2 regions of the Plantactinospora veratri genome follow, and region 2 is predicted to be linked to the other one. Evidence: predicted binding sites of a transcription regulator. Region 2 holds the regulator's gene; the other holds the start of a gene.

Region 1 (14,842 bases), 130 kb from region 2:
GCTACCACCTCTACCCGCCGCTGCCGGCCGGCTGAAATCTGCCGCAGCGGAGTTACCCCCGTCACACCACGTCATGTCATCCTGACCGGATGCGAGTCACCTCCATGTACACGTACCCGGTGAAGGGGTGCCGCCGGATGGACCGCGACACGGCGCGGGTCGAACCGTGGGGTCTCGACGGCGACCGGCGCTGGCTCATCGTTGACGCACACGGGCTCGGGCTGACCCAGCGCCAGCACCGGGAACTGGTGACGATGCGCGCGGTGTCCCGGCCCGGCGGGCTGACCCTGGACGCGCCGGGGCTGCCCCCGCTCGACCTGGCCGAACCGACCGACGGCGAAGCGCTCCAGGTCCGGGTCTACCGGGGACGGCCGCCCGCACCGGTCCGCGCCGCCGGCCCGGAGGCGGACGACTGGCTCAACCGATTGTTGGGGCGCACCGCCCGGCTGGTCTGGCTCGGCGACCCCACCGGCAACCGCGTTCCCTGGCCGGTTCCGGCCGAGGTCGGCGCCGAGCTGAGCTTCGCCGACGGCACCCCGCTGCTGCTGACCAACACCGCGTCGCTGGACGAGTTCAACGACTGGCTGCGGGAGTCGGGCAGCGCCGAGGGGCCACTGCCGATGATCCAGTTCCGCCCGAACGTGGTGATCAGCGGTGCCGCGCCGTGGGCCGAGGGCGAGTGGGTCGGCCGGCGGATCAGGATCGGCGGGGCGGTGTTCCAGGGTGCCGACGAGTGCGGCCGCTGTCTGATCGCGACGATCGACCAGGAGACCGGGGAGCGGGGGCGGGAGCCGCTGTGGATGCTCGCCGCACGCCGGCACATCGGCCGGAAGCTCCTCTTCGGTCTCCAGCTGACGGTACGGGCCGAACCGGGCGGGCCTGCCGAGGGTCGTACCGTCAGCGTCGGTGACCCCGTGGAGGTGCTGGACTGACCTGGAACGCACCGCAGCCCGAGAGAGACGGCGACGGGCCGCCCGCGCATCGCGGGCGGCCCGTCGGTCGTTGTCGGGTCAGCTCAGGCGGCGGCCAGCGCCGGGCCGTCGGCGGTGTCGAGCAGCCCCGGGTCGTCCGCCGGACGCAGGGCCAGCGCCAGTACGTCCGCCACGTCGGTCAGGGTGTGCACGGTCAGTGCCTCCCGCACCTCGGTGGGCAGGTCGTCCAGGTCCGGCTCGTTCCGGGCCGGGATGATCACCTCGGTCAGCCCCGCCCGGTGCGCGGCGAGCAGCTTCTGCTTCACCCCGCCGATCGGCAGGACCCGGCCGGAGAGGGTGACCTCGCCGGTCATGCCGAACTCCGGGCGTACCGGCCGGCCGCTGGCCAGCGAGGCCAGCGCGGTGACCATGGTGATGCCGGCGCTCGGACCGTCCTTCGGCACCGCACCCGCCGGCACGTGCAGGTGGATCCGCCGCCCGGCCAGCGCGTTCGGGTCCAGCCCCAACGCCCGGCCGTTCGACCGGAGGTAGGAGAGCGCGATGTGCGCCGACTCCTTCATCACGTCGCCGAGCTGCCCGGTCAGGGTCAGCCCCGGCTCGCCCTCCATGCTGGTCGCCTCGATGAAGAGCACGTCACCGCCGGCACCGGTCACCGCCAGCCCGGTCGCCACCCCGGGCACCGCCGTCCGCTCCGCCGACTCCGGCGTGAACTTCGGCCGACCCAGGTAGCTGGCCAGGTTGTCGGTGTCGACGCGTACCGGACCCTCGGTCGAGGCCAGCGCGACCGCGACCTTGCGGAGGATCTTCGCCAGCGCGCGTTCGAGCTGGCGTACCCCCGCCTCGCGGGTGTGCTCGGCGGCGATCCGGCCCAGTGCCGCGTCGGAGACGCTCACCTCGTCGGCGGTCAGTCCGGCCCGCTCGATCTGCCGGGGCAACAGGTGGTCCCGGGCGATCGCGACCTTCTCCTCCTCGGTGTAGCCGTCCAGCGTCACCAGCTCCATCCGGTCCAGCAGCGGGCCGGGGATCGCCTCCACCACGTTGGCGGTGGCCAGGAAGAGCACGTCGGACAGGTCGAGGTCGACCTCCAGGTAGTGGTCCCGGAAGGTGTGGTTCTGCGCCGGGTCCAGCACCTCCAGCAGGGCGGCGGCCGGGTCACCGGCGTACCCCGCCGAGATCTTGTCGACCTCGTCGAGCAGCACGACCGGGTTCATCGAGCCCGCCTCGCGCAGCGCCCGGACGATCCGGCCGGGCAGCGCGCCGACGTACGTCCGGCGGTGGCCACGGATCTCGGCCTCGTCCCGGATGCCGCCGAGGGAGACCCGGACGAACTTCCGGCCCAGCGCCCGGGCGACCGACTCGCCGAGGCTGGTCTTGCCGACTCCGGGCGGGCCGCCGAGGGCGAGCACCGCGCCCGAGCCACGGCCGCCGACGACCTGGAGGTTGCGGGCCGCGCGCCGGTTGCGCACCGCCAGGTACTCCAGGATCCGGTCCTTCACGTCGGCCAGGCCGGCGTGGTCGGCGTCGAGCACCTGCCGGGCCTGGACCAGGTCGGTGTTGTCCTCGGTACGCGTGGACCACGGCATCTCCAGCACCGTGTCCAGCCAGGTACGGATCCAGCCCGCCTCCGGGGAGGCGTCGCTGGCCCGCTCCAGCTTGCCGACCTCGCGCAGTGCCGCCTCGCGTACCTTGTCGGGCAGTTCGGCGGACTCGACCCGGGAACGGTAGTCGGCCGAGCCGTCCGGCTCGTCCTCGCCCAGCTCCTTGCGGATCGCGGCGAGCTGCTGGCGGAGCAGGAACTCGCGCTGGGACTTCTCCAGTCCCTCCCGCACGTCGGAGTTGATCTGCTCGGTGACCTCCTGCTCGGCCAGGTACGCCTTCACCCAGCCGACCAGCAGTTCGAGCCGGGCGGTCACGTCCGGCGCGGCGAGCAGTTCGATCTTCTGCTCCAGGGTGAGCCACGGCGCGTAGCCGGCCGAGTCGGCCAGCTCGGCCAGGTCGGTCATCCGCTCGACCGCGTCGATGACCTGCCAGGCGCCGCGCTGTTGCAGCAGTGACGTCACCAGTGCCCGGTACTCCCGGGCGAGTTCCTTGGCCCGGCCGGCCGGTGCCGGCTCGGTGATCTGGACGGTCTCGACCCAGAGGGCGGCACCGGGGCCGGGCACACCGGAGCCGATCCGGGCCCGGGACTCGCCGCGCACCACGGCGGCGGGTTCGCCGCTGGGCAGCCGGCCGACCTTCTCGATCGTGGCGATGACGCCGATGGAGCCGTACTCCCCGTCGACCCGGGGCACGGCCAGAAGCTTCTTGTCGCCCGTGGCCCGGGCGGCGTCCACCGCTGCCTGGGTGGTCGCGTCCAGGGTCACCGGGATGACCATGCCGGGCAGCAGGACAGCGTCGGTCAGAGCAAGAACCGGAAGAGTTGCCATCACACACCTGCCATCGTTAGTTGAGCTTGTACGACTCAAGTAACAAACGGTGCTCCATGTTCCGGCTTGTGATCCAGAGCACTAACCTGGGCCGGGGTCCGGGCCGAACCGGACGGTCAGTCCAGTGGGGGACGGCCGGTGCAGGGCGGGATGAACCAGCCGTGCCGCGCCGTCCGGAGCAGCGCCGCATGCCGGTTCGGGGCGTCGAGCTTGACCACGATCCGCGCGACGGTCTCGGCGACCGTGCCGACCGGCAGGTCCAGGCCGACTGCGATGCGCCGGTCGGACCAGCCCTCCAGCAGCAGGCCGACCACCACCAACTCGCGGCGGGTCAGCACCGACCGGCCGCCCGGCAGCGGAGACAGCACCAGCACCCCTACCACGGACGGCGGCGCGGTGGCACAGCCCAGGACGACGACCTGGAGCATCCCCGACCGGTCGTCATGCTCCTGCCCCCGACAGGCCGGCCAGAGGAACGAGGCCGAGCCGCCGCAGTGCACGGCCTGGTGCAGGGCCACGCCCGGCAACGCCGAATCCGGGGCCAGCAGCGGGTGTCCGGGCAGGCCGGGCAGCGGGTGTGCCGCACCGCTACGGGTCAGCACCGCCCCCGCCCGGGCGTTCCGGACGACCTGGGCCAGCACCGCCAGCGACCGTACCTGCTCGATGGCGGCGGCGATCTGCGGAGCCAGCGCCCCGACCAGGTTCCGCTCGGCGTCGGTCGGCCGACCGGGGTCGTCGGTGCACATGATCAGCACCCCGACGTGCCGGCGGTCCGGTGTGAACAGGCCGACCGCGATCCCCTCCCGGAAGCCGGCCGGAAAGTAGTAGTCCCCCCAGACCGGCAGCTCGGCCAGCGGCACCGGCGAGTCACGGGCCCGCTGCGGCACGGGTGAGCTGGTCAGCCCGACCAGTTCGACCTGCTCCAGCAGCGCCGCCGTGCCGAAGTAGTTCCGGATCCGGGTGTCGTAGCCGAAGCTGGCCACTTCGGCGTACCGGCGGTGCCGGTCGTCGAGCAGGGCGAGCCAGGCGGCCTGGACCGGCATCACCGCGCCGAGCCCGGCCAGCAACTCGTCCGGCTGACCGGCGCGGGCCACCGCCGCGGCGATCTCGGCCAGGCCGCGGATCGCCTTCGAAGAGGATGGTGGAGGAGCGGTCATCACAGAACCTTCGTCGGCGGACAGGCCGGTACGACGACGCGGGACGGTCAGCGTCGGAGCCGGGCAAGGGGCTGGGGAACATAGAGGCCCAGGCGCAGTGCACGGACGGCGGCCAGGGTACGGGTCGGGGCATCCATCTTGTCCAGGATGTGTTCTATGTGCGCGGCGACCGTGCGTTGGGTGATCACCAACTGGTTCGCCATCCGCTGGTTGGACCAGCCGTCGACGAGCAGTCCGAGGATCTCCAACTCCCGCCTGGTCAGGCCGCGCAGATCCCGCGTGGCGGAGATCAGCAGCACCGCGAGCAGGTGTGCCGGCGCCGAGGCCGGACAGGCCAGGACGGTCACCTGGAGGTGGCGGCCGGGATCGTCCGACGACGGGTACGGGCAGAGGAACCAGTTGTGCACGTGCCCCTCGCGCAGCCCTGCCGCCGCCACCTCCAACACCGCCGACCCGGCATCGAGCAGCGGATGGCCCGGCAGCCCGGGCAGCGGCAGCACGTTGCCGGCCCGGGTCAGCACCACGCCCCACTGCGCGTCGGCGACGATCTTCGACAGCGTGACGATCGACCGCATCGGGTCTACGGCGTCGGCCAACGTCGGGGTGAGCAGCCCGAGAAAGTCCCGGATCTCGTCGCTCGGTTGTGCCGGGTCGTCGGTGTGCAGGGTGATCAGTCCGAGGTGCCGTCCGTCCCGGCTGAACAGGGTGAGGCCGATCCCCTCCCGGAAACCCGCCGGCTCCAGGTGCTCCGCCCAGGACTGCAACTCACCGGGCGGCACCGGCGCGTCGCGTACGCACATCGGCGGACGGTCCCGATCCATGCCGAGCAACTCCATCTCCCGGTAATGCTCCGAGCTGCGCATGTAGGCGATAGTCGCCTCCGTGTAACCGGACTCGCCCACCACCTCGAACTCCCGACGCTCCGGGTCGAGCACGTGCATCATCGAGCCGCCGCTCGGCATCAGCCGGTGCAGTACCCTCAGCAGTTCCGGCACCCGGTCCCGCACATCTCCCGGCAGCGCCGCGATCCGCTCCATGTCGGCCACGATCCCGGCGGCACCGGGTGGCAGGTCAACCATCCCCCGTACCGGTACACCGAGCCGTCGCCCGCATAATGATCCACTCCTCGCCGTCTCCGCAGCGCCGCCACTAGACCACCCGCACTGGTGCGGTTACCTAAGAGAACGGCGGGGAGCGCCGCCGGAAACGGCAACGGACCCGAACGGCGCTCAGTTCGGCGGCGCCGCCCCGGGCAGATGTGGGATGAACCAGCCCCGCCGGGCCGCCCGCAGCAGGGCGACATGCCGGTCCGGAGCCTCCAGACCGGCGACGCAGCGCTGCACCGTATCGGCGATCGCCGTACCCGGCAGGTCGAGCCCGACCGCGACCCGCTCCTCCGTCCAGCCCGCCAGGAGCAGACCCAGCACCACCAGCTCGCGCCGGTTCAGCGGGCAACCGCCGGCCGGCAGCGGCGCTAGCATCGCCACCCCGACCAGCGGCGACAAGGCGGCGGCGCAGCTCAGCACCACGACCCGGAGCAGTTCGTCCCGCACCTCCCAGCCGCCACGCGCCGGTCGGGACGGCGGCTGCCGCCGCTGCCGGACGGGCCAGAGGAACGAGACCGACCCCTCGCCCCGGGGCGCGTACTCGTCGATCGCGGCGAGCAGCGTCGAACCCGCCGCGAGCTGCGGATGGTCGGGCAGGCCGCAGAGGGGCAGCGGATCGCCCACCCGGGTCAGCACCACCCCGGCGACGGCGTCGTGCACCACCCTGGCCAGCGTCGACAGCGACCGCAGCGGGTCGAGGGTGGCGGCGATCCGGGGCGCCAGCAGGCCGATCACGTCCCGCTCCGCGTCGGTGGGATGGTCCGGGTCCTCGGTACTGAGCAGGAGCATGCCGATATGGCGGCGGTCCCGGCTGAACAGGCCGGCCGCCAAGCCCTCCCGGTAGCCGGCCGGCAGGTAGTAGTCGCTCCAGACCGGATATTCGGCGGCCGGAACCGGCAGGTCCCGACCGCGACAGGGCACGGGGGACTCGGTCAGCCCCGCCTGTTCGGCCTGGCGCGTCGTCTCCGGGGTGCGGAAGTAGTTCCGGATCCGGTCGTCGTATCCGGCGCCGGCCACCTCGGCGAACCGGTGGGACCGGTCGTCGAAGAGGGACAGCCAGATCGCGTCGTACGGGACCACCCGGCGCAGCAGCGACAGCCACTGTGCCGGGCGGTCGGCACCGACCGGGCTGGCGACGATCGACGCCGCCTCCTGGAACAGTTCGGGGAGGGCGGGGGTACGGCTCATCTTCCGCTCCGGGACAACGATCGCGGTACGTAGAGGCCCAGCCGCAGCGCGCGTACGGCGGCCAGGGTCCGGGACGGGGCCGCCAGCTTGGCGAGGATGTGCTCGACGTGCGCGGCGACGGTACGCGGGGCGACCACCAGGGTGTTCGCGATCCGCTGGTTGGGCCAGCCGTCGACGAGCAGCCCGAGGATCTCCAGTTCTCGCGGGGTCAGCCCGTGCAGGTCACCGGGTGCCGAGAGCAGCACCACGGCACGCAGGTACCCCGGTGTGTGCCCCGGGCAGGCCAGCACGGTGACCCGGGCATAGCCCCGGTCCCCCGGTTCGGGCCCGCCGGGGCAGAGGAACGCGGCGTGCCGCTCCCCCTCGGCCAGGCTCTCGGCCGCGGCGACGAAAACCGCCGAGCCGGGCCGCAGCCGGGGGTGTTCCGGCAGTCCGGGCAGCGCGAGCACGTCACCGGCACGGGTGAGTACCGCCCCGGCGACCGCTGCGGTGACGACCGTCGACAGCGCGGCGACGGAACGCATCGGATCCACCGCGTCGGCGATCACCGGGGCGAGCAGGCCGAGAAAGTCCCGAGCCTCGTCGGTCGGGTGTTCGACGGTCTCGGTGTGCAGGGCCAGCACCCCTATCTGCCGGCCGTCCGGGCTGAACAGCGGGACCCCGACGCCCTCCCGGAAGCCGGCCGGGGCGAAGTGCTCGACCCAGGAACAGATCTCGGCCACCGGTATCGGCGCGTCCCGGACCCGGACCGGGGCCCGGTCCCGGTCCAGCCCGAGCAGCTCGACCTCCTGGTAGTGCGCGGCTCCGAGCAGATGCGCCATGATCGACTCTTGGTAGCCGACGGCGCCGATCGTCTCGAACCGGCGGCGCTCTGGATCCAGCACCTGGAGCACACCCGCCTCGTACGGGACCAGCCGGCGCAGTACCCCGAGGAGTTCCGCCACCCGTTCCCCGGTACCGGCCGCCGAGGATGCCACCCGCTCGACCTCGGCGGCGACCTCGGCGGCGTACGGCGGAAGTCCGCCCACCGGTCAGTGTCCGGACCGTCGGCGCATCTGGATCGACGACTCCCTCTCATATCGGCAGTCCTGTCAATCGACAGCACCGGCACAGGTGCGGTTACCTAGGTAAACGCCGGTCGGCACCGCAGGACACGCGGCCGCCGGCCCGGGGGACGAACCGGTCCGACGACGGACGGAAGCCAGCCGGCGCGATGGTCGTGGAGGGCGCGCACGCTCCGGTGCGCCCTCCACCCGAACCGGGCCGGCGTCCGGGTCGCCGGGGGCCACGGGCCGGTCAGCCGGTTTGACAGAGCTTGCCGTTCAGGGCGATCCGGCCCGGCTGGAAGGTCCCGGCGGCGAGGTATCCGACGGTCACCGCCGCGCCCGGGGCGATCACCGGGTTCCAGCCGAGATTCCGGGCGGTGACGACCCCGCCGGCGTGGCTGACCAGCGCCGCGTTCCAGATGGCGGTGATCCGCTGCGAGTCCGGCAACGCCCAGGTCAGCGTCCACCCGTCGACCGGGGTGGCGGCGACGTTCCGGACCGAGATCCAGACCTCCGCGCCACCGCGCTGGGCCCGGGCGGTGCAGGTCGGCACCGACCCGGTGGTTACGGCGACCTGGTTGGAGAGCGCCGAGTGGTTACCGGCCTCGTCCACCGCCCGCACCGCGAACCGGTACGCCGCGCCGGGCGTCAGCCCGGAGACCGTCAGCGCGGTACTGGGATAGGCGGGCGGCAGCATGGGAACCCGTCCCACCACGCTGGCCTCACCGGCCGGTCCGATCGACAGCACCTCGTACCGAGCCAGCAGCACGTTGTCGGTGGAGGGGTTCCAGCGGAGGCCGACGCTGCTCTCCCCGACCTCTCCCACGGACAATGAGGTCGGTGCGGTCGGCGGCTGGCTGTCGCCCGGCGGCAGGGTGAAGCGCAGCGACGGCGGTGCCGTCGAGCGGTTGCCGGCGGCGTCGACCGCCCAGACCCCGAAGGTGTAGGTCCGGGACGGCTGCATGCGGGTGAGCACGATGCTGTTGGTGGGGGTGCGGTGCAGCATCGCGATATCGGTGAAGATCTGTGATACGTGGTATTCCACCACCCCCACGTTGTCGTTCGAAGGTGTCCAGGTGAGTTCCACGGAGGTGGTGGTGGCGGCGGCGACCGTGATCGGGCCGGGCGTACTCGGCGGTTCGGTGTCCTCGGCCGCCGCGTGCGCGGCGGTGCCCGCGGTGCCGGTCAGGCCGGCGACGAGGACGGCCAGGATCAGGGTACGTGCCGGGCGGGACGGACGACTGCACACGGAATCCTCGCTCTCGGTCACCAACGCCGGGCGGGCGCCGGATATTTATCTTGAACGATGGACTGCGGCCGAGGATCCCCCGCCCGGGCAGTGTTTCCCCGGCGCCCTGGCGGCTCCGACACCGCGACTCGACCACCAGCACGGGGCAGGGACTCAGCCGACAGCACGGCGCAGGTAGGAGACACAGGCCCGATCCAGCGCCTCCATGCTCTCCCCGAGGGTCTTCCGCGTCGCCTGGTCGTAGTCTTCCGAACCCCGGGCCACCATCTCGTACCACCACCGGAACAACTTGGCCTCGCCGTGCCGGGAAGCCACGCACGTCATGGTGACGTGGTTTATCTGGTAGAAGGCATGTACCTCGCTCTCCGCCGAGGTGAAGCCGAGCGAGGGAAGTCGCACACTGCCCCGCCACTCGCCACCGCGCAGGTGCGCCCGGGCCTCGGACAACTCGGCTCGACGCGGCAGCTTGCCGCCCGACTGGATGTACTCGGCGATGCCCTCCACGAGCCACTGGTGACTGCCGCCGAAGATGGCGTCCCTCGCGGGCGCGGTGATCACGTGCCCGAACTCGTGGCGCAGCGTCTCCAGCACCTCGGCCCGGTCGTCCATCGTGTCCATCCGCAGCACCACGTTGCTGGGCATCTTGTTGTTGTTGTACGCGTAACCCGCCGACCACTGCGGAGAGTCGCCGCCCAACCAGGTACGCCACTCCTTCGTACCGGCGAGGAAGACGATGTAGCGCTCGGGCGTCTCCCGTCCGGCGAGCCGGCTGTACCGGTCGACGACCGACGCGGCCTGGTCACCTGCCGCCACCGCCTCGGCGAGCCGCTTCGTCTCGCCCGGCGGGGCGGCCACGATCACCCGCCGCCCCTCCCGGAAGGTCAGCCCGCCGGCCTCCCAGGGCAGCGGACGGGAACTGTAACGATCCCGGTCGGGGGCCCGGGATCCGGTGATGGTGACGGTCTGTTCGTCAGGCCCCCAACGGACGGTCATCACCTGGATCAGTCGCGGAGCTTCTGGATCGACGACCCTGGCCGGCGGGCACTTCGGTACGGCGAGGCAGTACGAGACGATGACCTCGGTGTCCCTCTCCTCACCCAGCTTCAGCAGTGGCCGGACCATCGGCTTCGCCTGCCAGGAGGAAACCCGCAATGCCCGAAGTGACGTGAACTGGCTGCGGTACGCCTCCCGGAGCTGCGCGTTGTCCGGGTCGAGCGGCGCCAGCCAGCCCTGCTCGTCGCCTCGGACCAGCGCCTCGCCCTGCGCCTTGAGCAGTTGCTCCAGTATCTCGCCCGGCCGCACGTAGGCGCTCTGCGTCGACGTCGGCGGCAGTACGACGTCGGTGCCCGGGTGGACCGCCTGGTTGGCCACCAACCGCACCAGTGAGACCACCCCGACCAGCAGCAGTACGCCCGCCCCCGAGCCGACCGCCAGCCAGCGCCCCACCGACCACCCGGTCGGGCCGGTGGGCCGGGGCGCGGGCGGCCGGCCCGGGTACCCCGACCAGGGCGTCGCCGGATGACCGGGCGCCGGATGACCGGGCGCCGGATGACCGGGCGGCGGGTACTGCGGCGGCGGTGGGCGGTCCTGGTCGTGCACGGTCTCCCCGTTCCTCAGACGGTGCTGCGGATGTAGGAGAGGCAGGCGCGCTCCATCGCCGCCCAGCTCTCGCCGAAGTGCTTGCGGGTCGCCTGGTCGTCGTCGACCTCGCCGTGGACCACGTCGATCCACCAGCGGAACAGCTTTGGCTCTCCGTGCCGCTTGGCCAGGCAGCTCATGGTGAGATAGTTCAGGCCGTAGAAGGCGTCCACCTCGACGCCCTCCGCCTCCACGTCCAGTGACGGCAACTTGATCGTCCGCGGCCAGCCCTTCTGCCGCACGTACGTTCGGATGGAGTGCATCCGGGGCGTACGGGACGCCGGCTCGCCGGACCGACCGATGTACTCCGCGATCCCCTCCACCAGCCACTTGTCGAACACCGATGTGCCGTACGGGTCGGAGCCGGTCGCCGTGACCACGTGCCCGAACTCGTGTCGCAGGATCGTCTCCAGGTAGTCCCGGTCGACCCGGCTCATCCGGATCACCACGTTGCTGGTCATCAGGCCCACCCGATAGGCGTAACCACTGACCCACTTGCCCTTCTTGCCGCCCCGCCAGGCGTTCCACTCCGTTTCACCGGCCGTGAAGACGATGTAGTGCGTGGGCGGCTCACGCCCGGCGAGCCTGGCGTAGCGGTCGACGACCGGGGCGGCCCGGTCGGCGGCGGCGACCACCTCGCCGAGCCGGCTCAGCTGGCCGGCGGGGGCGGCCACGATCACCCGCCGCCCCTCCCGTACGGTCAGCCGCTCGCTCTCCCAGGGCAGCGGGCGCGCCTCGAACCGGTCCCGCTCGGCCGCCTTCGACCCGGTGACCAGGATCGTGCCGTCCTCGCCCCACCGGACCGTCAGGTCCTGGGTGAACTGCGCAGCCTCGCCGTGCAACTGCTTGAACTCCGGGCACTTCGGGGTGCCGAAACAATAGGCGACCATCATCCTCGCCTCGGTCTCCCTGCCGAGTACCACGATCGGCGGGATGCCCATCCGGACCTGCCAGGCCGAGACCTTCAGCGCCCGCAGCACCGTGAACTGCCCTCGGTAGTACTCGTAGAGCTTCCGGTTGCCCGGGTCGATCGGGGCAAGCCAGCCCTGCTCGTCGCCCCGGAGCAGCGCCTCCCCCTGCGCCCGGAGCATCTGCTCCAGCCGCTGCGCCGGATGCACCGAGGCCTCCGGTGACGCCGAAGCGGACGGCTGGTCCGCCACCACCGGATCGTCGCCGCCCCCGCCGACGACCACCGCCGCCGCACCCACCAGCAGTACGACCAGGACGGCCGCGCCCACCGCCAGCCAGAGCCCGTACGACCGCCGCCCGCCACCCTGCGGCGATGTTCCGCCCACCTGCCCCGCCCCAGGCGGCGGCATCGACCCGGGCAGCATGTGCCCAGGCGGTGGCATCTGCCCGGGTGGCGATTGATATGCCGACGCCTGACCCAAATATCCAGGCGGTGGCGACGGATAGCCCGCTACCGGCGGCGGATACCCCGGTGCTGGCGGCGGGTAGCCGGCGGCTGGCGGCGGATGTCCTGGGGGCGCCCCGTCCGGCTTGGAGTGTCCCCCGCCAGGCACCGGCCAGTGGTCGTTCATTGAGTTCCCCCCGCGTTCTGCCCGCACTACTAGACGAGACAGCCCCTGATTCTGCGGGTGGACTCGATAGATCGGCGATAGACCGCGTATCGATCCGCGCATCCGGCAGGCCACCCTACGTGCCCTGCTCGAAGCCTGCGGCGTACGTCTGCCCGTGCCGGGCGCCGACATTTTCGACCTCTGGCACGGCATCCTTCTCGTCACCCCGACCACCTGCCCCGACAGTACGAACCACTGATCGGACACCGGCGACCGACGATCCGGCCCGAGACCGCCAGCAGCAACGGCAACAGTCCCTTCGAGTGACGACTTTCTGACTGCGTCATCCGATGGCCGACTGGACGCTGCCCAGGTTGCTCATTTCATGGAACGGGAGACAACGTGGCAGAGAACAATGCGTTTTACGTTTGCAAGGAGTGCCTGGTGATCTGCGTACCACGTCAGTCGGCGTCGGCGGACCTGACACTCATCGGCCAACCTGACCAATGTGAGCATCCGACTGAGGCCAGGGAGCGTTGGCCTCGGGCAACCTGCAACGCGCCCGTCGCGCTGCGGAGGGCGAAGCCGCAGGAGGTCAAGAAAATGCGTGGCATCGCCACCAAGAAGGATCGATATCGGGTGCGGGGCAGGTTGGCCGGGCTTGCCGTTCCGCCCGGGCAGGAGATCGAACTCGCGATAGTCGGCTATGTGGAAGAGGGGCCGAAGACACCACCTCTCGCCTGGGGCTATCTGGCCGGTAGCGGCCACTGGGGACTTGGCGCCAACATCGTTCCTCGTCGCATCGGAGGTGACGAGGTCGTAGGTGCGGAGGGTCGCGCCCTCTTCTGGGGGCTCCGCGTCCTCTTTCCGCGCGAACGCAATCCCGTCATCGTCGTCACCGACTACCCCGAAATCGCCGAATTGATCGAGGCTTGGCGAGCAGGTCGTACCGAAGAAATGCCACCGGACTATCAGACCCACCATCCCGACAGCGGACGGGAGGGCAAACTCGCGTTGATCGCGCGGTACGTCGCCCGGTACCCTCACCTGATCCGGGTGCGTCTTGTCGAGGATTACATCGAATCCACATACGCTCGCGGCGCCAACGAGTTGTCAAAGGTTGGCTGGGCCTACGCGATGCACCGGATGACCAAGGCAGCTGCAATGCAGCAGGGTCTGACGGTCGCCTCCCAGCACCTCAAAGTACCGCCGTTCCTGCTGCCGCCGGACCACGATGACGACGACGCTCTCACGTGATCACGTAGTGTCTGGCCTGCTAGAGCAGGCCGGACGCTACGTGATCACGGGGTGCGTAGCGGCAGCGGCGGGGGTCAGTCGGCGGTGAGGTCCCGGCGGACGGCGGCTGCCGCGCCGAGCAGGGCCAGCACCGCCCAGCCGACGGCGATCAGCAGGCTCGTCCGGTCACCGCCGCCGGCGCCCAGGAAGGCCGAGAACGGCAGCGGCGCCGAGAGCCGGCCGAGCAGGCCCTCGACGAAGACGAACCAGCCGGCGTACCCGAGGAACAGCCAGGTGGGACGGCGTACCACCGCCGCGTTGGCGGCGCCGAAGACCGCCATCACCGGCACCAGCACGAGAGTGTTCCGGTACTGCGTCAGGTCGCCCTTGGCCAACACGGTCACCCCGCTGACGGCGGCGAACCCGACCGCCACGACCACGCCCGCCACGATCTGCCCCAGCAGGGTCAGCAGCCGACCCGGTCGGGCCAGATGCAGCAGCACCGCCGTACGGTGCTGGTAGTGCGCAGTCACGCCCAGCACGGCGAGACCGAACGCGCCCATCCCGGCCAGCAGCGCCCAGGCGTCGACGTTCACCGCCCCGAAGAGCGCACCCAACACGCTGAACACGGCGATCGAGATCCAGCTCGACCGGATCGTGGCCACCCGGTACAGCTCGCTGCGGACCAGTGCGATCATCAGGCGGCCGCCAGGTTGAGGAAGATCTGTTCGAGGTTCGGGGCGTCGCTGGTCAGTTCGTAGAGCGGTACCCGCGCCTGGAAGGCGATCTCGCCCGCCTCCTCCGGCGAGAGGCCCAGCACCTCCAGCGCGTACCCGTCCGAGCTGACCCGGCCGCCGGCCCGCTCGAACGCCTGCCAGAGCCGACGCGGATCACGGCCCCGGATCCGCAGCCGACGGGTGGTACCGCCGTACAGCTCGGCGAGCGGCGCCGCACACCTGACCCGACCCTTGGCGATGATCACCACGTCGTCGATGAGCTGGGCCAGCTCGGCCAGCAGGTGGCTGGAGATCAGGACCGTGCCGCCGGCCCGGGCGCGCTCGCGCAGCAGCTCGCGCAGCCAGGCGATCCCCTCCGGGTCGAGACCGTTCGCCGGCTCGTCCAGGATCAGCACCGGCGGGTCGCCGAGCAGCGCGGTCGCCACCGCGAGCCGCTGCCGCATGCCCAGCGAGTAGTCGCCGGTGCGCTGGTCGGCGGCGTGCGCCAGGCCGACGTACTCGACCAGGTGGTCGACCCGGGACCGGCCGGCGCCGGCCAGGATCGCCTGGGCCGCCAGGTGCGCCCGGCCGGTCTGGCCGGGGTGGCTGATGCCCTGTTCGAGCACCG
Region 2 (14,842 bases):
CCGGCGAGCGCCACCACGGTGTGGTTCAGCGAGAGCGCCAGCCGGGTGCCGGCCCGCTCGATCAGAGTGTGCGCCGCGACCAGCCGTTCGTCGGGCAGGTGGCCGTCGACGGCGCCGAGGAACCGGTTGACGGCGTGCAGGCGTTCGACCAACCGGTCCGGGTCGGCCCGCTGGTCAGGGCGGAACGCGTCCCGGACCCTGCCCAGGATGTCGGTCATCGGGCCGCCTCCGCTCCGGCTGTCTCGCCCACGCCGCCCCGCGCGGCGTCGACCAGCCGGGCCGCCTCGCGGAGCTGGTCGCCGTGCGCGGCGTCGACACCGGCCGCCGCGGTGCGGGCCAGGTAGCGGGCCGCCTCCTCGTCGAACAGTCGGTCGACCATACCGAGCAGGTCGGCCCGGGCCCGGGTGGCCAGGGTACGGATGGCCTGGTCGCCGAAGATCGCTTCCAGTACCTTCTGCGCGGCGACGGTGGTGCCGCCGGCCGCCGCGACCTCCAGACCGGTCGGGATGAACGCGGTGGAGGCGAAGACCGCGATCATCACCGCCAGGCCGGTGGCGTTCACCGCGTACGCCGCGCTGCGGGCGACGAACCGCTTGTCACCGCCCTGGGCGCGGACGAGTTCCAGCACACCGCGCTGCCAGTCCCGGACCAGCCGCTCGGCCCGTTCCGGCAGGTCCTCGGCGGGCCGGGACAGCTCGGGGGTCAGCAGTGCCGCGCCGGCCGGATGGGTCTGCCAGGCGGCGGCGGTCTGTTCGGCGGCGGTGGCGGCCGCCTCGCGCAGCAGCGTGACGAGCTGCGACTCGATCGCACTGCGGAGCTGGGCGTTCGGGGCGGGTCGGCCGGTCAGCGCGGCGACGACCCGGTCGCGGAGCTGGCCGACCCGGGCCTCCAGGGTGCGGAAGAGTTCGCCGGTGCCGACGAACTCCTGCCAGCGGGCCAGCACCTCGCCCCGGAGCAGGCGGCCGTCCCGGAGGGCCTCCTCAACGGAGCGGCGGGCACCCCGATAGCCGCTGCGGACCCGTTCGTCCAGCGCCTGTGCGGCGTTCGCCTGCCCGTCGGCGGCGGTGGCCAGGCTCTCGACGGCCGGGACCAGTGCGGCGACGGCGCCGTGCAGGGTCTGCCGGATCACCGCCGCCCGGGCATCCGAGTCGGCGGCGAGCCGGGCGAACCAGGAGCGCAGCGGCTCGGTCAGCCGTCCGGGCAGCAGCCCCTGCCCGTCGACCACCGTCTCGGGGAGTACGAAGAGGGGTGCGGCGCCGAGCTGGTGTTCGGCCAGCATCTCGGCCAGGTGCGCGGCCACCTCGTCGGTGGCGGCCGGCGGCACCCGGTCGAGGACCAGCGCGATCGCGGTGCCGCGCAGCCGCGCGGTGTGCAGCAGTTCCCAGGGCACCGCGTCGGCGTACCGGGCGGCGGTGGTGACGAAGAGCCACAGGTCGGCGGCGGCGAGCAGTTGGGCCGCGAGTATCCGGTTGGCGTCCACCACCGAGTCGATGTCGGGGGCGTCCAGGAAGGCCAGCCCGGCGGGGAGGGCCGGCGCGGTGACCAGGTGCAGGGTGTCCGGCTGGTCCCCGGGGGTGGTGGTCCGGGTCAGTCCGGGCAGCAGGTCGCCCTGTCGGAACCACGCCGAGTCGAGCGGGCTGCACACCAGCACCGGCGAGCGGGTGGTCGGCCGGAGCACCCCGACGCTGCTGACCCGGGCCTGGACCAGGCTGTTGACCAGGGTCGACTTGCCGGCGCCGGTGGAGCCGCCGACGACCACCAGCAGCGGCGCGTCGAGCCGGGCGAGTCTGGGCAGCAGGTAGTCGGCGAGCTGGGCGCGCAACGTCGAGCCGAGCTGTCGGGCCTCGTCCGCCCCGGGCAGCGCCAGTGGATAGGCGGTGACGTCGATCGCGGCCCGCAGCCGGGTGAGCGCCCAGCGCAGGTCCGACCCGTCCCCGGCCGGGGAGTCTTCCGCAGGGGCGGTGCCGGGCGGCACGGTGGCGGTCGGCAGCTGGTCGGTCGGGGCGGCCGGGTCGTCGGCCGGTGGGTGCCGGGGGGTGCTTTGGGCCGGCTCGCGATCCGCGTCGGCGATGGGGGTTTCCGGGCCGACCAGGGGCGTGCCGAGGCCGGTGGCCGGTTCGCCGTGGGTCGTCACGGGGTAAAGACTGCCCGATCCCTGCAACACAGACAACAGGCACGGTTGCTCGCGGATCAGCGCCGGGTCGGCCGCCGGTTTCCTCGCCGGGTGTCCGGATCGCCGCGACCACTGTCGATGCCCCGGTCGGTGGAGGGATTCGTGGTGCTGAAGTCCCCCGAGGTGGGTTGCGTCGATGTGACTCAAGTCCGACTTTGCACGTACGGCGGATCGTGGCACTATTGAGTCCGGTCCACTCAACTTGCGGTGGGTGCACTGCGGGCGGTGCCCGTCACCTGCCTTGTAACGAAGCGAGGAAGCGAAGATGGCACGTGCGGTCGGCATCGACCTCGGCACGACGAATTCCTGCGTCAGCGTTCTCGAAGGCGGTGAGCCCACCGTCATCGCGAACGCCGAGGGCTCGCGGACGACTCCTTCGATCGTCGCGTTCGCCCGCAACGGCGAGGTGCTCGTCGGTGAGGTCGCCAAGCGTCAGGCGGTGACCAACCCGGACCGGACCATCCGGTCGGTCAAGCGGGAGATGGGCACCAACTGGTCCGTCGACATCGACGGAAAGAAGTACACCTCACAGGAGATCTCCGCCCGGACGCTGATGAAGCTCAAGCGGGACGCGGAGGCGTACCTGGGTGAGCGGATCACCGACGCCGTGATCACGGTTCCGGCGTACTTCAGCGACGCCCAGCGGACCGCCACCAAGGAGGCCGGGGAGATCGCCGGCTTCAACGTGCTGCGGATCGTGAACGAGCCGACCGCGGCGGCGCTGGCGTACGGGCTGGACAAGGGCTCCAAGGAGCAGACCGTCCTGGTCTTCGACCTCGGTGGCGGCACCTTCGACGTGTCGCTGCTGGAACTGGCCGAGGGAGTCATCGAGGTCAAGTCGACCAGCGGTGACAACCACCTCGGTGGCGACGACTGGGACGAGCGGATCATCGACCACCTGGTGAAGACCTTCCGTGGCCAGCACGGCGTCGACCTGTCCCAGGACAAGATGGCGATGCAGCGGCTGCGCGAGGCGGCCGAGAAGGCCAAGATCGAGCTTTCCGCCGCCACCACCACCAGCATCAACCTGCCGTACATCACCGCCGGCCCGGCGGGTGGCGACGGTGCCCCGTCGGCGCCGCTGCACCTCGACGTGACGCTGACCCGGGCGGAGTTCCAGCGGATGACGCAGGACCTGCTCGACCGCTGCAAGGGCCCGTTCGAACAGGCCATCAAGGACGCCGGGGTCAAGGTCTCCGACGTCGACCACGTGATCCTGGTCGGCGGCTCGACCCGGATGCCGGCCGTCTCCGAACTGGTCAAGCAGCTCACCGGCCGCGAGCCCAACAAGGGCGTCAACCCGGACGAGGTGGTCGCGGTCGGTGCCGCGCTCCAGGCCGGTGTGCTCAAGGGCGAGGTCAAGGACGTCCTGCTGCTCGACGTGACCCCGCTGTCGCTGGGCATCGAGACCAAGGGCGGCATCTTCACCAAGCTGATCGAGCGCAACACCACGATCCCGACGAAGCGCTCCGAGGTCTTCACCACGGCCGACGACAACCAGCCGTCGGTGCTGATCCAGGTCTTCCAGGGCGAGCGGGACATCGCGGCGTACAACAAGAAGCTCGGCACCTTCGAGCTGACCGGCCTGCCGCCGGCGCCGCGCGGCGTACCGCAGATCGAGGTCACCTTCGACATCGACGCGAACGGCATCGTGCACGTCAACGCGAAGGACCTCGGCACCGGCAAGGAGCAGTCGATGACGATCACCGGCGGCTCGGCGCTGCCGAAGGACGACATCGAGCGGATGATGCGGGACGCCCAGGACCACGCCGACGAGGACAAGCGGCGCCGCGACGAGGCGGAGACCCGCAACCAGGCCGAGCAGCTCCAGTGGCAGACCGAGAAGTTCCTCGCCGAGAGCGGGGACAAGCTGCCGGCCGAGCCGCGCGACAAGATCAACGAGGCGCTCGGCGACCTGCGCTCCGCGCTCGGCGGTACCGACCTGGAGAACGTCAAGACGGCGCACGAGAAGCTGCTCAAGGTCTCCCAGGAGGCCGGTTCGCTGCTCTACGCGCAGCAGCAGGCCGAGCAGCAGGGGCAGCCGGGTGCCGCCGGTGCCGGCCCGGAGGGCGGCCCGACCGGTGCCAAGGGCGGCGCCGACGACGTGGTGGACGCGGAGATCGTCGACGAGGACGACAAGAAGTGACGACGCGTTCTTCGCGTACCCGGGCTGGCCGTAAGCACAACGGATCGAGGTAATTGAATGACGGACAAGCCACGAGCCGCCGATCCGGAACCCACCGGGTCGGCGCCGGGTGGCTCCGCGACCGCCGACCCTGCCTCGGGCACGGCCGGCGAGGGCGTCGTCATCCGGAACAACCGGAAGATCAATATGACCGGCGACCAGCCGGGCACCGGCGGAGCGGCCCCGGACGGTACGACCGACGGCACCCGACTGGCGGCGAAGGATCCGAACCCGGACCCGGAGCCGCCGGGCGACGCCGAGCCGGTGGTGGCGGCCGGTGAGATCGACGACACCGGTTCGAGCGGCGCTGCCGCCTCGGTGGACGACGCGAAGTCGGCCGAGGACGGGCCGGAGGTGGCCGACGACGCGACGACCGAAGCGGGCGAGGCGACCACCGACGACTCCGGTGCCCCGGTCACCGATCCGGCCACCCCGGTGGTGGACGAGGCCGAGCTCGCCGAGGTACTGGCGGAGGGGGCGCCGTCCGGCACGGACGGGCCGGTGGTCGACGCCCCGGCCGAGCCGGTCACCGAGGCCACGGCCGAGGCCGGCCCGCTCGGCGCCGAACTGGGGGCGCTGCGGGCCGAGCTGGACGAGCGGACCAGGGACCTCCAGCGGGTGACCGCGGAATTCGCCAACTACCGCCGGCGGATGGACCGGGAGCGGGCGAGGGACGCCGACCGGGCCACCCGGGTCGTACTCGCCGCGCTGCTGCCCGTCCTCGACGACCTGGACCGGGCTCGTGAGCACGGCGACCTGGTCGGGCCGTTCGGTACGGTGGCGGACCAGTTGATCGCGGCACTGGCGAAGTTCGGGCTGACCCCGTTCGGCGAGAAGGGCGACCCCTTCGACCCGAACCAGCACGAGGCGGTCGCGCACCAGACCTCGGCCGAGGTCACCGAGCCGACCTGTGTGGAGGTACTGCGCCGCGGCTACCAGGTCAACGACGCGCTGCTGCGGCCCGCGATGGTCGCGGTGGCCGACCCGGAGGAGTGAGCACTCCGGCGCAAGGGGTAACCGGGTCGGAGCGAGGTTGAGCGTTGAGCCGGTGCGTCGGGGGGGGGGGGGGGGGGGGGGGGCGCCCCCGCCGGCGGGGGGGGGGGGGGGCGCCCCGCCCCGCCCCCCCCCCCCCCCCCCCCCCCCGCCACAGGGGAAGGGGGTGGACGACCGATGAGTTCCAAAGACTGGCTGGAGAAGGACTTCTACGCCGTGCTGGGGGTGGCCAAGTCCGCCTCTCCTGACGAGATCAAGAAGGCGTACCGGAAGCTGGCCAGGGAATCGCACCCGGACCACAACCCGGGTGACGCCCAGGCCGAGGAGCGGTTCAAGGCCGTCTCCGAGGCGTACGACGTACTCGCCGACGCGCGCAAGCGCAAGGAGTACGACGAGATGCGCTCGCTCTTCGGGTCGGGCGCGTTCCGCCGCAACGCCCGGACGGGCGGGCCCGGCGGTTACCCGTTCGACGTCTCGGACCTCTTCGGCGGGGCCGGCCAGCCGGGCGGCGCGGCCGGTGGTGACCGCCGGTTCGGCGGGGCGGGCTTCTCCGACCTGTTCAGTTCGATCTTCTCCGGCGGCGGCCCGACCCGGGCCCGCGGTCCGGCCCGGGGTCGGGACGTGGAGGCCGAGGTGATGCTCGACTTCGGCGACGCGGTGCGCGGGGTGACGGTGCCGCTGACGCTGCGCGCTCCCGGCGTCTGCGACACCTGCCACGGTGACGGCGCCAAGCCGGGGACGCTGCCCCAGACCTGCCCGCAGTGCCGGGGCGCCGGGGTGGTCACCCGCAACCAGGGCTCGTTCAGCTTCTCCGAGCCGTGCCGGGAGTGCCAGGGCGTCGGCACGATCGTGGAGGAGAAGTGCCCGGAGTGCCGGGGTACCGGCGGGGTGACCAAGTCCCGCACGCTCAACGTCCGGTTTCCGGCCGGGGTCGCGGACGGCCAGCGGATCCGGCTCGCCGGCCGGGGTGAGCCGGGCGACCGGGGCGGCCCGCCCGGCGACCTGTACGTCCTGGTCAAGGTCCGCTCCGACGACCTCTTCGGGCGCAGCGGCGACGACCTCACCCTGACCGTGCCGATCACCATCGCGGAGGCGGTGCTCGGGACGGACCTGCGGGTGCCCACCCTGGACTCGTCGGTGACCCTGCGGGTGCCGCCGGGCACTCCGAGCGGCCGTACCCTGCGGGCCCGGGGCCGGGGTGTGGCCCGGCGGGACGGTCAGGCCGGCGACCTGCTGGTGACGGTGGAGATCGTGGTCCCCGAGCAGCTCTCGCCGGAGGCCAGGAAGGCGCTGGAGGAGTTCGCCGCGCAGACCCCGGCGGCGGCACGGGAACATCTCGACGCCCGGGTGCGTCGTTTCAACTGAGCTGTTGGCAACGCGGAGGTGATCAAGGTGGCCGAGGAGTACGTCGTCGTCTCGATCGAGCAGGCGTCCGACGCCAAGGTTCTGATGATCTCGGTCGCGGCCCGGATGGCCGGCATGCACCCGCAGACGCTGCGGCAGTACGACCGGATGGGGCTGGTGCAGCCCGGCCGGGCCCCGGGCGGCGGGCGCCGGTACAGCGTCCGCGACGTCGCACTGCTCCGGGAGGTGCAGCGGCTGAGCCAGGACGACGGTGTCAACCTGGCCGGCATCAAGCGGATCATCGTGCTGGAGCAGATGGTCGACGAACTCCAGCAGCGGATCGCGGGCTTGCAGGCCGAACTGGAGGCCGCCTACCGCCGGGTGGCCGAGCTGGAGGCGCTGGGCGGGCTCCCCCGCCGGGACCTGGTGCCGACCAACCGGCCCTCCACCGCGCTGGTGGTCTGGCGCCCCCGCCGCAGCGCCGATCCCTCGGCCTGATCCTGTCGACCGGGCGCCCGTCCCGGTCGGCGGTTGCGTGTCTGCGGTCGGCCGGACGCAGCGGCGGCCGGCGGCCCGAGCCGCTGAGCTGACCCGGGGGTAGCCGTTCCCGCATCGCGGGATGTCCGGGTACCCCCACGGGGTGTTCGAAACCATTACGCTGGGTGTTTCGGGAACATTACGCCCGATTCTCGGAATCCATTAGCGAGAAGGCTCGGAAACCATTACCCCGAGCGCGCCGCCAGCCATCACCGTACATAGCGGTGACGTCGGAGTCCGGTGGTCTGTTGATCGCCGGATCTTTCCGTCGTACGCCCGGCAAAGGTCATGGAGCGTCTTGTCCGTCCGCCCCGCGAGTGGGGTGCGGGCGGCGGGTCGCCGAAGAGTGTCCCGGTGCCGCGCTATGACGCGGTCCTGCGGATGCTTGTGATCTAGTCCGACGCAATTGATCAGCAGTTCTTGAATGTCCTGGGTTACAAGATTGTTTTATTGACGGCCGTCAATGTTATGACTATGGTGGGCTGCGGGCGCGACCGCATCGCGACGACCGGAAGGGAACTACCATGTCCAACGTGATGGCTGTCGGCGGCGTACTCGCGGCATTGTTTGCCTCGACGGTAGCTACCGAGCCTTTGGTGACTCCTGCCGAGAGGATCACCATCAGCGTGGAGACCGTCAACGGATCGGGCTGCCCGGCAGGGACGGCCGAGGTGAGCACCGCAGCCGACAACACGGCCTTCACGGTGAGCTACAGCGACTACTTCGTCCTGGCCGGCGCCGGGGCGAAGCCGACCGAGTTCAGGAAGAACTGCCAGCTCAACCTGCGGGTGAACATCCCACAGGGGCTCACCTTCGCGGTGGCCCAGGTGGACCTGCAGGGCTACGCGTACCTCCAGCGGGGGGCCAGCGGCTCGCAGCACTCGCACTACTACTGGATGGGCAGCTCGTCCACCGCGCAGACCAGCCACGAGTTCACCGGGCCGTACAACGGCGGCTGGCGGACCTCCGACCGGGCCGCCGCCCTGGTCTACGCACCCTGCGGCGAGGCGCGGAATCTCAACGTCAACACCGAGCTGCGGGTGGACGGTGGCAACGCCGACAACGGCACGAGCTTCATGGCGATGGACTCGAGCCGGGGCAGTGTGCGCAGCGTCTACCACCTCAGCTGGAAAGAGTGCTGATCGCGTCGCCGTAAACGCGTCCCCTTACGGCGGTCTGTGGGGTTAGCGCGAATTAGGGCCCCTGGGTCGGTCGATGGAATTGTGAATGTCCATCGCGCCTGACCCAGGGGCCCTCCGCGTTTTCGGCGACAGTCGCAGTACCACCTTTTCGGCCATTACTCATTCAACTTTAGGACATTGACGAACATCAATAAATAGCGTTAAAGTGTGCTTACGCGCGCGACATTATCGCCACGATCGGGAGGGAACCCATGATCAGTGTGCTGGCCATTGGCAGTCTCGTTGCCTCGATGCTCGGCGGGATTGTCATCCCGACGGATCCGCCTGTGGAGCCTCCGGAAGAGCAGATTGTCATCGAGGTCATTACCATCAATGGTTCGGGTTGCCCGGCCGGGACCGCGGCCGTCGCGGTCGCCCCCGACAACACCGCCTTCACGGTGACCTACAGCGACTATCTCGCCCAGGTCGGCGTGGGGGCGCGGCCGACCGACGCCCGGAAGAACTGCCAACTGGCCCTGCAGGTGCACGTCCCGGAGGGCTTCACCTACGCCATTCTCCAGGCCGACTACCGCGGCTACGCCTACCTGGCGAACGGTGCGACCGCGGTGTCGCGGGCGAACTACTACTTCCAGGGCTCCTCGCCGACGACGTACAAGAACCACAACTTCAGCGGTCCGCTGGACGACAGTTGGCAGACCACCGACACCTCGGAACTCACCTCGGTGAGCTACGCGCCCTGCGGGGAGATGCGCTTCCTCAACATCAACACCGAACTGCGGGTGAACGTCGGGACGTCCAACCCGGCGACCACGACCAGCTTCATGGCGATGGACTCGACCGATGGTGGCATCAACACCATCTACCACTTCGCATGGAAGAAGTGCGAAGAGTCCTGACGTGAGGCCTCCGGGTTGGGATGCGGGAATCTGCTCCGGCATCCCGGCCCTGGGGGCGGGGCCCGCCCGGTCGGCGTTGTCCGGACCGTGCGGGCACCGGCGAAGAGGGCCATCCGATCGATGGATGACGTTTGATACATCGCGCGGGCAACGGCTCGCGCGACGGTGACCGAAGGGAGCCCCGGAAATGTTGCACACATTAGTCATCGGCAGCCTGGCGGCGTCGTTAATGGGTCTGCCGGTACTCGCCGACCCCGTGCCGACCACGAATCCGCCCGCCGAACGCATCACCATCGAGGTCAAGACGGTCAACGGGTCGGGTTGCCGGCTCGGGACGGCGGCGGTCGCCACGGCCCCGGACAACACCGCCTTCACCGTGACCTACAGCGACTACCTCGCCCAGGCCGGCGCGGGTACCGCGCCGACCGACTTCCGGAAGAACTGCCAACTGGTCCTCCAGGTGAACGTCCCGGGCGGCTTCACGTACGCGATCCGGCAGGCCGACTACCGCGGCTTCGCCCACCTCGAACGCGGTGCCAGCGGCATGCAACGGGCGAGCTACTACATCCAGGGGACATCGCCGACGGCGACCGAGACGCACACCATCCCCGGCCCGATCAGTGACAGCTGGCAGACCACCGACGTCACGGACATGGCCGAACTGGTCTACGCCCCGTGCGGCGAGGTCCGGCTGCTGAACATCAACACCGAGCTGCGGGTCAACCGCGGTACGTCGGACCCGAAGACCACCAGCTTCATGATGATGGACTCGACCGACAGCAGCGTCAGCACCACGTACCACTTCAACTGGATGCGGTGCGACTAGTCCTCGCCGGGAACGGGTCCCGGTGGGTACGAGGCAGGGCGACATCCGCACGCACCGGTACGGCAGCCGCCGACCGGCGTCGTGACGCTTCAAGCGAAGAACTCCGCTGGCGCTCGTCGAGAGGTGCTTCGAGCGCCAGCTCTTCCTGTCCCGGCCGGGACAGCGACCCGCGATGGTCCACCCGGCCCGCTGCCCGGTTCCGGCACGCCGGACCGGTGAGATCAGTAACCTGGCTGATGGCGCGAGTTCCGCGGTCGCGGTCCTCCGGTACGCAGGTCAGGTCCCGTGCTCCGCGCCGGCACCAGCTGGTGGTCCGGGGTCCACGGGGGGTCCCGGCCCACCACTCGCCCACCGGGCCGCAGGCTCGGCGCGGACCCGGGCCGCCCGCCGGCCACCAGGTTTCAGCTCAACCGGCGACCCTGCCGGACCAGGCCGCCCTCGCACCAGTCGCGGTAGTCGAACAGCTCCGGCCTCGCCTGGAGCATCCGGGTGTTGTGCGCCCAGATCGCCATCGGCTCGTCGCCGAGCCGCTCGGCCTGCTCGACCAGCTTCCGCAACCGCCGCTTCGGATGGGCCTGGAACTTGGTCCGGATGCCGTCCGCGGCGTAGATGTAGAGGCAGTGCAGCGCGAAGCGGCGGGCCGGACAGGACGGGTCCATCGCCAGATCGAAGAGGGTGCCGATGAGCCGGTCTCCCGAGACCAGCAGGTCCCAGTCCTTCGGCATCGTGTGCAGCGGCACCGAGTCCGGCTCGTAGGCCCAGGCCCGGAGCTCGGCGGGGGACGGGTCCACCGGGTTGGCAAAGCCCCGGAACGCGGAGTCCTGCACGCTCAACGGGCCGCCTTTCCGCTCGCGCGGCTGCCGGGCGCGCCGGCCCCCGCGGGTACCTGTGGCTACTGCGGCGACACGGTAACGCGCTGTTGCCAACCTGCGAAAGGGTCGCCACGTGCTATTTCATCAACCCGTTACGCGTTGGGGGAACCGGCCGAACGGTGATCCCGGTATGTGGGGCGCGACACCCGCCGCGCCCCGACTCACTCCGTCGCCGGAGCCGGTGCCGGACCGCCGGGCGCGGCCCGACGGCGCAGCCACCGCTTGAACCAGGCGAAGTCGGGCAGCCGGGCCAACATCGGGCCGGTCACCACGGTGATCAGCACGTACGCGGTGGCCAGCGGGCCGAGTTGCGGATTGACCACGCTGGTGGCGACGGCCAGCCCGGCGATGACGATGGAGAACTCGCCGCGCGGTGCCAGGGCCAGCCCGGCCCGCCACCGGCCCGGCAGCCCGATGCCGACCCGTTTCGCCGCCACGTAACCGGTCAGCACCTTGGTGGCCATGGTGACCACGGCCAGCGCCAGCGCCGGCAGCAGCACCGGCGGAATCGCCCGGGGATCGGTGTTCAGCCCGAAGAAGACGAAGAAGACGGCGGCGAAGAGGTCCCGCAGCGGCGAGAGCAGCTCGGTCGCGTTGTGTGCCACCGGCCCGGAGAGGGCGATGCCGACCAGGAACGCGCCGACCGCCGCCGACACCTGGAGCCCGGCGGCGATGCCGGCGACCAGCAGGGTCAGGCCGAGCACGCCGAGCAGCAGCGCCTCCGGGTCCCGGGCGGAGAGCATCCGGGAGATGAAGTGGCCGTACCGGATCGCCACCACCAGCACCAAGACCACGGTGAAGACCGCGACGGCCAGCGCGATACCGCCGCCGAGCAGGCTCTGACCGCTGAGGATCGCGGTGACCAGCGGCAGGTAGAGCGCCATCGCGAGGTCCTCGATGACCAGCACCGACAGGATGACCGGGGTCTCCCGGTTACCGACCCGGCCGAGGTCGGCCAGTACCTTGGCGATGACGCCGGACGAGGAGACCCAGGTGACCCCGGCCAGGACGATGGCGCCGATCCAGCCCCAGCCGAGCAGCAGCCCGAAGGCCGCGCCGGGCAACGCGTTGAGCAGGCCGTCGACCAGCCCGGCCGGTGCGGCGGCGCGCAGGTTGCCGACCAGTTCGTCGGCGGAGTATTCCAGGCCCAGCATGACCAGCAGCAGGATCACACCGATCTCGGCGCCGACCTCGAAGAACTCCTCGCTGGCCGAGAGCGGCACCAGCCCGCCGTGCCCGAAGGCGAGCCCGGCGAGCAGATAGAGCGGGATCGGCGAGAGGCCGATCCGCCGGCTGAGCCGGCTGAGCAGTCCCAGGGCGAGCAGCAGCGCGCCTACTTCGATGAGCAGGATCGTGGTGTGGTGCATACGCCTCAGCCGTCCGGGTCGGTCTCGGCGAGGATCGCGGTGACACCGTCCAGTCCCTGGCGGGTGCCAACCACGACCACCACATCGCCGGCCTCGAACCGGAAGGTCGGATCGGGTGAGGCGATCACCTCGCGCTCCCGCAGGACCGCGACGATGGATGCGCCGGTACGGGTGCGGGTCTGCGTGTCGCCCAGCCGCCGGCCGACGTACCGCGAACCGGCCGGGATGGCGATCTGCTCGGTGAGCAGCCCGGCGGCCTGCTGGCGCAGCCCGGAGAGCTGGCCGAGCATCAGCGAGGCGCCGAGAATGTCGGCCAGCGCCTCCGCCTCGTCGTCGGTGAGCGGAACGTCGGCGGTGCAGGAGTCCGGATCGTCTGGGTCGTACAGCACCAGATCGCGTCGGCCGTTGCGGTGTGTGACGACACCGAGCCGGCGTCCGGAGGCGGTGACCACGTCGTGACGTACGCCGATCCCGGGCAACGCCGTCTGCTCAACACGTACTCGCACGTAACCAACCGTACCGGTTGTCGATCGAGGGCCGGTACCGGCGTCGGGGTGGTGCGGTCCGCCGTCTGGTCGGCGCGAATGTGACTGATGTCACGCCGCTGGACTTGAGTGGAATAGACTCAACTCTGGTTGTGTCGTTCGTACTGGAGGTGGTGTCGCCGGGCGGCGGCGTCACCGCCCGCCACGCTGCCGATGCCGGCCAGTGCCACGGCCGGCGGACCGTATTGGGAGCCCATGAACGCCGAACGTCTCACCACGAAGAGCCGCGAAGTCATCACCGGCGCCGTCGCGACGGCGAACCAGCGCGGCCACGCCACCGTCGAACCGTGGCACCTGCTGCTGTCCCTGCTGGACACCGGCGGGTCCACCGCGGCCGGACTGCTGCGCGCGGTCGGGGCGAATCCGGCCGACATCCGGCGGGCCGCCGCCCGGGCCGTGGAGAACCAGCCGGCAGCCCGGGGATCGAGCGTCGCCGAGCCGAGCCTGGCCCGCGAGTTCGTCAACGCCATCGGCGCGGCCGAGCAGATCGCCCGGCCGCTCGGCGACGAGTACACCTCCACGGAGCACCTGCTGGCCGGGCTGGCCCGGGTCGGCGGCGCGGTCGCCAACACCCTCAAGCAGGCCGGCGCCACCGAGGAGAACCTCGTCGCCGCCTTCCCGGCGGTACGCGGCGGCGACCGCCGGGTCACCACCGCCGACCCCGAGCAGACCTACCAGGCGCTGGAGAAGTACGGCGTCGACCTGACCGCCAGCGCCCGGGAAGGCAAGATCGACCCGGTGATCGGCCGGGACGCCGAGATCCGCCGGGTGGTGCAGGTGCTCTCCCGGCGCACCAAGAACAACCCGGTGCTGATCGGCGAGCCCGGCGTCGGAAAGACGGCGATCGTCGAGGGGCTGGCCCAGCGGATCGTCGCCGGTGACGTCCCCGAGTCGCTGCGGGACAAGAAGCTGGTCTCGCTCGACCTCGGCGCGATGGTCGCCGGTGCGCAGTACCGGGGGCAGTTCGAGGAGCGGCTCAAGTCGGTGCTGGAGGAGATCAAGAACTCCGACGGCCAGGTCATCACCTTCCTCGACGAACTGCACACCGTGGTCGGCGCCGGCAAGGGCGAGGGCTCGATGGACGCCGGCAACATGCTCAAGCCGATGCTGGCCCGGGGCGAGCTGCGGATGGTCGGCGCCACCACGCTCGACGAGTACCGCGAGCACATCGAGAAGGACCCGGCGCTGGAGCGGCGCTTCCAGCCGGTGCTGGTCGGCGAGCCGACCATCGAGGACACCATCGGCATCCTGCGCGGGCTCAAGGAGCGCTACGAGGTGCACCACGGGGTACGCATCACCGATGCCGCCCTGGTCGCCGCCGCCAGCCTCTCCGACCGGTACATCACCGAACGGTTCCTGCCGGACAAGGCGATCGACCTGGTCGACGAGTCCGCCTCCCGGCTCCGGATGGAGATCGACTCCCGGCCCACCGAGGTCGACGAGATCGAGCGCGCGGTACGCCGGCTGGAGATCGAGGAGATGGCGCTGGCCAAGGAGCCCGACCCGGCCTCGGCCGAGCGCCTCGAGCGGCTCCGCAAGGAGCTGGCCGACAAGCGCGAGCAGCTCACCGCGCTCAGTGAGCGCTGGCGGCTGGAGAAGGAACACATCACCCGGATCTCCACCGCCAAGGAGGAGCTGGAGCGGCTCGGCGGCGAGGCCGAGCGGGCCGAGCGGGACGGCGAGCTGGAACGCGCCGCCGAACTGCGCTACGGCCGGATCCCCGAGCTGAAGGCCGCGCTGACCCGGGCCGAGGGGGAACTCGCCGGGCTTCAGGCCGACGGGGCGATGCTCAAGGAGGAGGTCGGCGCCGACGACATCGCCGCGGTGGTCGCCTCCTGGACCGGTATCCCGGCCGGCCGGCTGATGGAGGGCGAGACCGCCAAGCTGCTCCGGATGGAGTCGTCGCTCGGCGCCCGGGTGGTCGGCCAGGCCGAGGCGGTGGCCGCGGTCTCCGACGCGGTA

What was found. Region 2 encodes HspR, which represses chaperone genes until heat shock. Its sites were predicted from a motif close to TTGAGTNNNNNNNACTCAA; they were not measured.
Positions count from the first base shown of each region.
Region 1: a site for HspR is predicted at 3,379-3,397, ahead of lon (endopeptidase La). Genes of this name have one in related genera too.

Region 1 is NZ_JAZGQL010000020.1:211,269-226,110, reverse strand. Features, by position in the region: gene V1634_RS24705 (hypothetical protein) at 1-35, shown strand, start outside; gene V1634_RS24700 (MOSC domain-containing protein) at 90-932, shown strand; gene lon (endopeptidase La) at 1,016-3,358, opposite strand; gene V1634_RS24690 (LuxR C-terminal-related transcriptional regulator) at 3,475-4,515, opposite strand; gene V1634_RS24685 (LuxR C-terminal-related transcriptional regulator) at 4,563-5,594, opposite strand; gene V1634_RS24680 (hypothetical protein) at 5,745-6,809, opposite strand; gene V1634_RS24675 (LuxR C-terminal-related transcriptional regulator) at 6,806-7,837, opposite strand; gene V1634_RS24670 (fibronectin type III domain-containing protein) at 8,106-9,104, opposite strand; gene V1634_RS24665 (hypothetical protein) at 9,258-10,550, opposite strand; gene V1634_RS24660 (hypothetical protein) at 10,718-12,037, opposite strand; gene V1634_RS24655 (hypothetical protein) at 12,665-13,519, shown strand; gene V1634_RS24650 (hypothetical protein) at 13,594-14,196, opposite strand; gene V1634_RS24645 (ABC transporter ATP-binding protein) at 14,196-14,842, opposite strand, start outside.
Region 2 is NZ_JAZGQL010000020.1:81,106-95,947, forward strand. Features, by position in the region: gene V1634_RS24035 (GTPase) at 1-218, opposite strand, end outside; gene V1634_RS24040 (ABC transporter) at 215-2,134, opposite strand; gene dnaK (molecular chaperone DnaK) at 2,439-4,319, shown strand; gene grpE (nucleotide exchange factor GrpE) at 4,377-5,354, shown strand; gene dnaJ (molecular chaperone DnaJ) at 5,529-6,716, shown strand; gene V1634_RS24060 (heat shock protein transcriptional repressor HspR) at 6,801-7,193, shown strand; gene V1634_RS24065 (DUF4360 domain-containing protein) at 7,829-8,374, shown strand; gene V1634_RS24070 (DUF4360 domain-containing protein) at 8,626-9,270, shown strand; gene V1634_RS24075 (DUF4360 domain-containing protein) at 9,458-10,096, shown strand; gene V1634_RS24080 (hypothetical protein) at 10,498-10,929, opposite strand; gene V1634_RS24085 (cation:proton antiporter) at 11,130-12,335, opposite strand; gene V1634_RS24090 (cation:proton antiporter regulatory subunit) at 12,341-12,841, opposite strand; gene clpB (ATP-dependent chaperone ClpB) at 13,076-14,842, shown strand, end outside.